3 regions of the Paenibacillus sp. NPDC058174 genome follow, and region 3 is predicted to be linked to each of the others. Evidence: riboswitches for the same ligand, from Rfam matches in the RefSeq annotation. Region 3 holds a riboswitch; each other region holds the start of a gene.

Region 1 (3,278 bases), on a different contig from region 3:
TATCCGGAGGAGCCGCTTATTGAGGCTGGCACCAAGCTAAGCCCTGCAATAAGAGAGTTATTCCGACTGTAGCCGTTCAACTGGAAAATGACTCCATACACCCGGAATTGGGACAGCCATTCCGATTACATATATATAGAAGGAGAAGGTTGAAAATGATTTCTTTATTCGACACCCATACGCATATGGACAGCTCCAAATTCGACAGCGACCGCGCCGAAGCGATCACTCGGGCACGGGAGGCTGGTGTAGATTTGATGCTTAATATCGGCTTCAACCGGGAGACGATCCCGACGACGCTGGCGCTCGCTGAACAGTATGATTTCGTCTATGCAGCCGTCGGCTGGCATCCGGTAGACAGCATTGATATGCAGCCGGGAGATCTGGAATGGATTGAAGAGCTGTGCTCGCATCCGAAAGTGGTCGCCATCGGAGAAATCGGACTGGACTATCACTGGGATACATCGCCCAAAGAGGTTCAGCACCGGGTGTTCCGGGAGCAAATCCGGCTCGCCCGCAAGGTGGGCAAGCCCATCGTTATCCATAACCGGGACGCTCATGAGGATATAATCAGAATGCTTAAGGAAGAAAATGCAGCAGAGGTTGGAGGGGTCATGCACTGCTTCTCCGGGAGCTGGGAAACGGCTCAAAAATGCCTGGATATGAACTTCTATATTTCATTCGGCGGACCCGTCACTTTCAAAAATGCAAGGGTGCCAAAAGAGGTTTTGGAAAGGGTTCCATTAGACCGTCTTTTGATTGAAACAGATTCCCCTTATTTGTCTCCTCATCCATTTAGAGGGAAGAGAAATGAGACTGCATTTGTGACCTATGTAGCGGAGGCTGCAGCAGAAATAACAGGAAAAACAGTGGATGAAATTGCAAAAATTACGATGGAAAACGGTAAAAAATGTTTTGGTATTGTATAAAAAAGGCCAAAAAACAAAGATTGAGAGACCTTTCAAGCGATAAAACTGATTTTTATTGCGAAAATCGGCTCTCTTTTCCGTCATAATCCAGAAATTTAGCTAAAATCGTCTTTTATCGCTTCTTTACAACAGGTGGTCCGTGAAGGTATGATTCATTTCAGAGCTTTAAGTTTTTGTATTGGATTTCCAGTTGACGCTTAATTTCCGGAACCGGAAAGCGGGGGAACCAGGCATCGAATCTGCAGCCATCGACGGCTTGGCAGTGACGAGCTTTTGAAGTTTCTCAATGGGGTGAATTTGGCGGCGTTTGCCATGAGCATTCGACCGTCGATAGGGCAGCTCTCTTGCCCGAATCCGACAGCTAACCTCGTAAGCGTAAATAGAGAGCGATCAATCTCGTGCATTCACCATTCCTGAAGTCTACCGACAATCCGGGAAGCCACGAAACAGATCCTCTGTCGAAGGCTTCTTTTTCTTTTCTGAATATCTCGGAAAAGGTCGACATAGGGTAAGTCTCAGGGGGTGAGAGGCTGCGAGAAATTAGGAAATGCACTGGAGCGTGCTTGCACGCCAATATACTTAATAGTCGCGTCAATTATGATCATGCGTCACACAAGGGCGGCGGGGCTATGAAGGAGGACCGATGAAGTGGGCATTATCCAAGCTAAGGAGACCCATGGGAAACGATCATCCAGCATGTCTTTCGCATTGCGATGGAAGCATGAAAACTTGCGTTTGATTCTTCTAAGTGCCATTATCTCAATCGCTATGACTTTCATGTTTTTGGTGTTGTTGTACGGAACGGCTGACAAAAGCGTATCCGTAGTGGTGAATGGACAAGAAACCGTTGTGAAAACAAAACAATGGGTCCTGCAACGCCTACTGGATGAACAAGCTATTACGATCGGCCCGCATGACGAGGTTTCAGCACCTCTCAATGCGTCGATCAAAGACGGTGACCGGATCGAGGTTAAGCTCGCGGTACCGCTCGTTGTAGTAGCGGACGGCAAGACATCAACGGTGTACACGACGGAGAAGACAGTCGAAGCAGCGATTGGAGAATTAAATATTGCTGTGCGCGATCAGGATCGGGTAACACCTTCGCGGGGTACGTTGGTTACAGATGCGATGACGGTAACGGTCACTCGCGTCGATACGAAAGTGTCTCAATCGGAGAGAGTTACGCCATTCTCGATCGTTAAAAAGCAAGACCCGAGCCTCGAAGAGGGCAAAGAGAAGCTGGTGCAGACCGGCAAAGAGGGTCTTGTCGTCGAACATGTACAAAGGCAATACGAGAATGGAGTTCTCGTATCTCAGAAGATCGTCAACAAAGTTGTTGAATCGAAAGCGGTCAACCAGGTTGTTGCGATCGGAACGAAAAAACCGGAGCCGAAGGTGAAGACGCTATCGAATAGCGGCACGACTCTGGCGACGTTCACGAAACGCGGTGTTTCGTTCAAAGCCAAGAAGATATTGAATAATGTAACGCTCACGGCCTATACCGCTGACATGGAATCTACAGGCAAGGACGAGAGCCATCCGCAATTCGGTATAACGGCTTCCGGTACGAAGGTTCAGGAAGGCCGCACGATCGCAGTCGATCCGAAAGTCATTCCTATCGGCTGGTGGGTCTATATCGAAGGCATCGGCTTCCGCCGCGCGGAAGATACGGGCAGTGCCATTAAGGGCAGCAAGATCGACGTTTATTTCGACAGCTCCAAGCTGGCGAATAAGTTTGGGCGCAAGAAGGGCTACACCGTATACGTTCTTGGACCAAATAAACCGACATCTAGCTAGCGTGCAAGGAATATAAGTCGATTTGTATTGGAAAAACTTATAAAGCCTTATATGATAAGAAGGGGCATTGCCTCTTCTTTTTTGTATTTTCACGTACATAAGTCTAGACGGCGTCAGCCGCAGCAATGTTGCGGTTCGCTGGGATAAAATATGCCCGGTCACAAAGAAGGGATCTGGCGGTGCAAGAAAGGGATGTAAATCGTTGATTAAAGAAATAATCGTGGTGGAAGGCAAGGACGATACAGTAGCCGTGAAACGTGCGGTAGAAGCCGATACGATCGAGACGAACGGCTCGGCAATCGGCGAGGAGGTGCTCCGCCGCATTGAGCTGGCGCAGGAGCGCCGCGGCGTTATTATATTTACCGATCCCGACCATGCGGGTGAACGTATCCGTAAAATCGTGGCGAAGCGGGTGCCTGGCTGCAAGCATGCGTTTCTGCCGCAGGAGAAGGCGCTGTACAAGGGCGATATCGGCATCGAGAATGCAAGCCCGGATGCGATCCGGCAAGCTTTATCTGAACTGCGGACGGAAAATCCGGAGGGCGAGGGTGC
Region 2 (3,278 bases), 610 kb from region 3:
GACCGACGATGACAAACTGCTTGTTCTTCATTTCTTAATTATCCCCATTCTCTATCCAATAGTAATTTTACCTTCGGGATACCGATACAGCTCTTTTTCTGTTTTTGGTCCCAGCGCATAAGCAAGTGTCAAAGGCCCCAGTCTGCCTGCAAACATCGTCAGCGCAATGACTACTCTGCCGAAGTCCGACAGATCTGGTGTCAAACCCGCCGTTAATCCAACTGTACCGAACGCGGAGGTCGTTTCGAACAATATTAGGATGAACTGATGATCCTCCGTCGTCGTCAGCAGCATCGTAACCCCAATGACGAGCGCCAGCGACAGCATCGTTATCGTCAGCGCTTTGAAAATCCGGTCTTTGCCCAGCCGGTAACGGAACATGACAATATCCTCACGGCCGCGGCCCATTGCCACTACAGCGCCTATCAGCGTCGCGAAGGTGGTCGTCTTAATCCCGCCGCCCGTTGAGCCCGGCGAAGCGCCGATGAACATCAGAATGACGGTGAAGAACAAGGTTGCCTGATGCAAAGAGGAGTAATCTAGCGTATTTGTGCCTGCCGTTCTCGGCGTAATGGACTGGAAGAAAGAAGCCAGCACCTTTTCGCCCCAATTCAGGGAACCCAATGTCTTCGTATTCGAGAACTCAAAGATGAAAATAACGATTGCGCCAACTAGGATCAACGTCCCGGTCATCGAAAGCACGACTTTGCTGTGCATCGACAGCCGTTTGTTTTTCTTTATTTCAAGCAGGTCGGATATGACGATAAAGCCGAGGCCGCCAAGCACGATCAGCAGCATCGATGTAATATTGACCAGAGGATCGCCGACATAGGCAGTTAAACCCCGGAAATGACCGAAAATATCAAATCCTGCGTTGTTGAAAAAGGATACGGCATGAAACAGGCCGAAGTACGCTGCTTTTCCAAGCGGCATATCGAAGGAAAAACGGATGGTGAACAGCAGCGCGCCAACTACTTCGATCGATAAGGAGTAAATAAACACTTTTCGGATCAGCCTAACAATGCCCTCCATGCTCGACTGATTCATCGCTTCCTGAAGAACGAGACGTTCCTTCAGTGAGATTCGTTTACGGAGTACAAGCGCGAACAGAGTGCCCATCGTCATAAAGCCAAGGCCGCCGACTTGAATTAAAAGCAATATAATAAGCTGGCCTGCCGTAGAGAAATAGGTGCCGGTATCGACAACCGCCAGTCCCGTTACGCAGGTCGCAGACGTTGCTGTAAATAAGGCATCAAGAAATCTTAGCCGCGTTCCATCAGCCGAAGCAAACGGCATGCTAAGCAGAATAGCGCCAATAAAGATAATAGCCGCAAAGCCGGATACGAGTATGCGCGGCGGTGACCATTTGCGAACATCGATAAATTTCAACATGACACGCATCCCTTACCCGTTTTTTGAGCATAAAAAAAAGCACCGGAAACCCAATGCTGCTGCGATGAGTCCTGTTCCATACAGCCTGCGAGGTTAGCTGACGGATTCGGGCCTGGAAAGGCGGCCCTATTCAGCAAAGCATGCTGCGGCCCTGCTGGCCGTAGACAAACTTCACCGAAATTCACCCCATGCTGCTCGGAAATAATACGTACCGGCAACGATATGGTTCCCCCGTTTTCTTGCGGAAATTCGGCTGATCTATTCAATTAACAATGATACCGATTATAAGCCTATTTCAACTGCAATACAAAACAAGCAATGTGCATAAAATAAGCTCAATTCATTCAAATTCAGCCAATGGGCAGCTCTGGCATATGCCGGGCTTCTCGCCGCTCGTTATTTCTCCCTTTTACAGGCCGCTGGTCAAAGTTCAATATTTTACATGGTCTTTTTCCGCTGAATTGGCATTGGATAAAATAGGGAGTCCTATGGTATTGTTACTTTATCTGTTTTCCGCCGTACTATGGCCTATATTGATACCAAAACGAGGTGAATCATGGTTAATTCTATTGCCCCTGGCGACTGGAAACGATTTATGTGGGCCGCCGTTATTGGCGCCGTTATTTTCGTTCTGGCTCAGATCCTTCCGGCTCAAGGCAGCAGCTCCATGGAAGAAGAATCGATCGCATCGGTCAAAGCGAGCAAAAGCAAAGCAGAGCAGCAGGCGCTGCAATTCGCCAAGGAGAAGTTCCGCGTGGAACCGGTCGAAGCGCATACGATTTATCAGACAGACAGTCTGGCTGCAGGTTATTTCTCCAAGCAGAAATTAACCACCAAATTTGATAAAACGTACGGCAGCGATTTTCCTTACGATACGTTCCGGGTTCAGCTGAAAATGAACGACGGCACTAACGCCTTTGTGTATGTACATATGACGACAGGCAAGATTGTCGGCTGGAACTGGAAGGGCGGAGTGCCATTCCCTGAAGATGAAAGCCTCGTCCTCAAAGCTACGCAAGCGGCAATGGACGCAGGCTTCCGCGAAGAGGAACTGGCGGAAACGAGCACGTCTCCGAAAGGGGAAGTCGTCTTTTATCCGAAGGGGTACAAGCTCGGGGAGGCCGATCTGAGAGTTACAGTCGGAGTTGCAAGCGGCTCTGACGGAAAGCCGGTCATTAACCGTTATAAGGCTGTCTTTACAGCGCCTGCAGATTATGTATCCAATGTCGACAAGCAAAAAGGCATCGCTAACGTCTTATCGGTTGTCAGCTTGCTTTACATGGCGCTGATGACGCTCGTGCTGGCCATTATTTATGCCGTGCTCTACCGTCGTCATACGACGTTCAAACGCGGACTGTTTATCAGTGCATTATTTACGATCTTCTACATTTACAGCAACCTGGATATGATGGATGGCGTTATGGCGCAATCCGGTGAAGAAATCATGACGGCTCAAGGAAAACTCGTCATGCAGATTATATCGGCCGTCATGCTCGTTCCCGTAGCGCTGGCCGTCTACTTCTCGCTAGTTGCCGGCGACGGCATGTGGCGCTCCAACAAACGCCCGCTATGGCCGGGATTCCGAGAACGAGGCTACGGTGATCATGTATGGCGCAGCGTCGGGTTGTCCTATTTGCTGGCACTTATTTTACTGGGATTGCAATCGATTATATTCATCGTTCTCGAAAAGGGGATCGGCTCCTGGTCGACGACGGATGCGACAACCTCGCCGTACAATATAGGCACACTTTGGCTGCTGCCTACACTGGCTTGGTGTGCTGCGATTTCTGAGGAAGCCATCTACCGGCTGTTTGGCATCGCGATATTCAAGCGCTGGTTCAAGAACACCTTTATCGCCTCGCTGATCCCGACGGTGATGTGGGCGC
Region 3 (3,278 bases):
CCTGTTCATACTCCAGCATGCCTTCCCGGTCGGGCAATACTTGCATGGAATTGTTGCCTTTATAGTGTCCATTGCCGTCCGTAAGCCGGATTAAGGAAGCGTCGCCGGAGAACGGTTTCCATTGCGGAATAAATACCAGCCACAGTGCCGTCAGCGCAATGAGAAATAATAATATGGTGGCTGCAAACACCCGGTTGTGTTCTGCCAATGTTTTTCTCATGGTGAGGCCTCCTGAGCATTCGATGTTTTCTACTATTATCCTAGCATATTCTATTTTAATCGACAGCAATCTGTCATAAAATGTTGATAGGATCACTGTGATATTGTAGAGATACCGTCTTTAGGAGGTTAACCATATGAGGCCAAAAATCATCTTCGTCATTGAGGATGATCCAGATGTTCAGAGTATCGTGACATCTTTTCTTCAGCATGAGGGTTACACGGTTCGAAATGCGTTATCCGCTGCAGAGGCGTTCCATTTGTTTGCTGCGGAGGAACCGGATTTAACCATACTCGACATTCAATTGCCGGACATGGATGGCGTCACCTTTTGCCGTCATATCCGCACGCATTACCGGAGGCCGATTCTATTCGTGACCGGCAACCGGGAGCAGGAGTATAAAGTGAATGCGCTCCTTTCAGGAGGAGATGATTTTATTCAGAAGCCGTTTGATCCGCTCGACCTGCTGCTGCGGGTGAAGGGGAATTTGCGGTGGAGCGATCTTCTGCCCCCGGCAGCCTCTATTCCAGAACCGGATAGGGACGTGCTGGAATATCCGGGACTTCGCATCGATCTCAGACGTATGACCGTCACAGTTCGTGAAGAGCTGGTTACACTTCTTCCGAAGGATATCAAGCTGCTTACGACGCTGGCCAGCCATCCCAATCAGGTGCTCCATACTGAGCAGCTCTACAGGCTTGCGTGGCGGGACGAGAGCAATTTCTCTAAAGATACGGTCAAGGTGCACATATCGAAGCTGCGCAAAAAAATCGAAGAGAACCCTTCCTCCCCCAAGTTTATTTTGACAGTCGGCAGTCTCGGCTATAAGTTCAATCCTTACGGGGCCCTTGAGCCGGTATAAGTACCACACCATCTAGCGGCTTTGACTTATTGGCCTGCAATCGCTTACAATAAAGCTACGCTTAGTTTTCGGCCGCACCCGGCCGAGAAGCGGGGGAACCAGTCAATTGGGGCGAATCATTTGCGAATGTAGGGTACCATCTTACCCGAGCCCGTCAGCTAACCTCGTCAGCAGTGGATGGGTCTGCTTCAAATTGAATGTGATCAACCAGAGACCCTATTTTTTAAGGGTCTCTTTTTGTCTTTTTTTGGACCCTGCTGGCGGCACACTGGCTTCTTGACACAAAAGGCTCCCTTTATTCTCACCCTATGGGACGAAGGAGAGAGATACAGTGCAGAAGGTACGGTACATTACGGATGTTGCAAAAATGGACAATTTGTCCGAGCACGAAAAAGCCGTTTTAAAGCCGATTACGGACAAATTCGTTTTTCGCGTCAACGATTATTACCTCCAGTTAATCAATTGGGATGATCCTCATGATCCGATCCGCAAGCTCGTTATCCCCAATGAAGGGGAGCTGTCTGAGTATGGACGCTGGGATGCTTCGGACGAGGATACAAATTATGTCGTTCCGGGATGCCAGCACAAATACAGGACGACGGCGCTTCTGATCGTCTCTGAGGTTTGCGGCTCCTATTGCCGCTACTGCTTCCGCAAGCGGTTGTTCCGCAATGACGTCAAGGAAGCGATGTCGGATGTAGCTCCGGGGCTTGCTTATATTGCGCAAACTCCTGAGATCAGCAATGTGCTTCTCACTGGCGGGGACAGCCTCATTCTGGCAACCTCCAAGCTGCGTACAATTATTGAAGGACTCCGAAGCATCGATCATGTCAAAATCATCCGGCTCGGCTCCAAAATTCCGGTATTCAATCCGATGCGGATTTATCAGGACGAGGAGCTGCTGGAGCTGATTCGCACCCATTCGACGGAGGAGAAGCGGATTTATGTCATGGCGCATATTAACCATCCCCGTGAAATTACGCCAGAAGCTAGAAGAGGGTTCAAGGCGCTGCATGACGCAGGGGCGATTGTCGTGAACCAAACTCCGGTGCTTAAGGGCATTAACGATGATCCGGCCGTATTGGGCGAGCTGCTTGACCAGCTGTCGTGGGCAGGCGTTACGCCTTACTACTTTTTCGTCAACAGGCCGGTGGCCGGCAATCGCGAATTTGTGCTTCCGCTAGAGCGGGTGTATCAAATTGTAGAGGAAGCGAAGGCAAGAACTTCCGGTTTGGGCAAAAGAGTGCGCTTGTCCATGAGCCACACCTCCGGCAAAATTGAAATTCTGGCCATTGATAACGGCAAAGCCTATCTTAAGTATCATCAGTCAAGAGACGATAATTACGGGCAGTTCATGGCGCTCGATTGTCCGCCCGATGCCGAATGGTTCGACGACCTTCCCGGCAGCGAGCAATACTGGACGAAGCCGGTCAAGAAGAACGATGCGATCATTTCCGTTAATGAAATGGAGCGCAGTCCTAGTTGTGCGGCAGCTGATTAATAGAGCCGGACAATAAAATAGTAGCCTTTTGGGGAGCAGCAAAGTCATTTTAGGACTTTTGCTGCTTCTTTTGTTTTCCAATTATTGATAAAGTGGTAAACTGAAAGGTGAATTGTAGCAAATTGGAAGAGAAACTGGAGAGATTAGAGATGGATCGAAAAATAGTAGTCAAACTGACGAATCTAATTGGATATACGGCCAGCATATCGACGATTTTATTATGGATTATTTTTGTATGGGTGAATCCTTATGGTCCAGGGCTGGAAAAAACGAGTGCATTTATTACCTTTATGATGCTTGTGCTTCCTGCCGTTATTTTTGGCACGGGTCTCATGCTGGAGAAAAGCATGATTTTGCTGGCAGCATATATTTGGAGTTTTCCGTATAGCATGTATATGGTAGTTACGCCGGGCGTGTTTATGCTGTTTGGCATGACCAGCTTCATCTATTTCATCTGTTTTATGATGTATCGGCTTCGCGGCGTCAAATATTAAGAGGGAGTTGCATCTAAGGTGTTGAAATCCAGACACACAGCAGCAGTTATATTGATACTGGCCGCTATTATTTTATTGTTTAGTATTTTCTCTTTAGTGAAGAAACAAGAGGCAGTCCAGAATAAAATCGACAGGACCTTCATCGAACAGTTATCTAATGTAATAACCGGGTTTAGTATGAAGTTGACTGGTGATGAGGGT

Evidence for each region. A riboswitch is a leader RNA that binds a small molecule or an ion and turns the genes downstream of it on or off. The one in region 3 is predicted to bind cyclic di-AMP.
Region 1: another riboswitch for cyclic di-AMP. It lies ahead of ACFVVF_RS28460 (resuscitation-promoting factor); the one in region 3 lies ahead of ACFVVF_RS12605 (KamA family radical SAM protein).
Region 2: another riboswitch for cyclic di-AMP. It lies ahead of ACFVVF_RS15315 (TrkH family potassium uptake protein); the one in region 3 lies ahead of ACFVVF_RS12605 (KamA family radical SAM protein).

What each region holds. Positions count from the first base shown of each region.
Region 1 covers NZ_JBHVUY010000013.1:77,071-80,348, reverse strand. Annotated here, with positions in the region: gene ACFVVF_RS28470 (HD domain-containing protein) at 1-72, shown strand, start outside; gene ACFVVF_RS28465 (TatD family hydrolase) at 156-929, shown strand; cyclic di-AMP (ydaO/yuaA leader) riboswitch at 1,114-1,321, shown strand; gene ACFVVF_RS28460 (resuscitation-promoting factor) at 1,578-2,726, shown strand; gene rnmV (ribonuclease M5) at 2,929-3,278, shown strand, end outside.
Region 2 covers NZ_JBHVUY010000002.1:833,114-836,391, reverse strand. Annotated here, with positions in the region: gene ACFVVF_RS15320 (potassium channel family protein) at 1-31, opposite strand, end outside; gene ACFVVF_RS15315 (TrkH family potassium uptake protein) at 52-1,392, opposite strand; cyclic di-AMP (ydaO/yuaA leader) riboswitch at 1,460-1,657, opposite strand; gene ACFVVF_RS15310 (CPBP family intramembrane glutamic endopeptidase) at 1,949-3,278, shown strand, end outside.
Region 3 covers NZ_JBHVUY010000002.1:223,425-226,702, forward strand. Annotated here, with positions in the region: gene ACFVVF_RS12595 (sensor histidine kinase) at 1-220, opposite strand, end outside; gene ACFVVF_RS12600 (response regulator transcription factor) at 357-1,082, shown strand; cyclic di-AMP (ydaO/yuaA leader) riboswitch at 1,131-1,270, shown strand; gene ACFVVF_RS12605 (KamA family radical SAM protein) at 1,414-2,583, shown strand; gene ACFVVF_RS12610 (hypothetical protein) at 2,733-3,077, shown strand; gene ACFVVF_RS12615 (hypothetical protein) at 3,096-3,278, shown strand, end outside.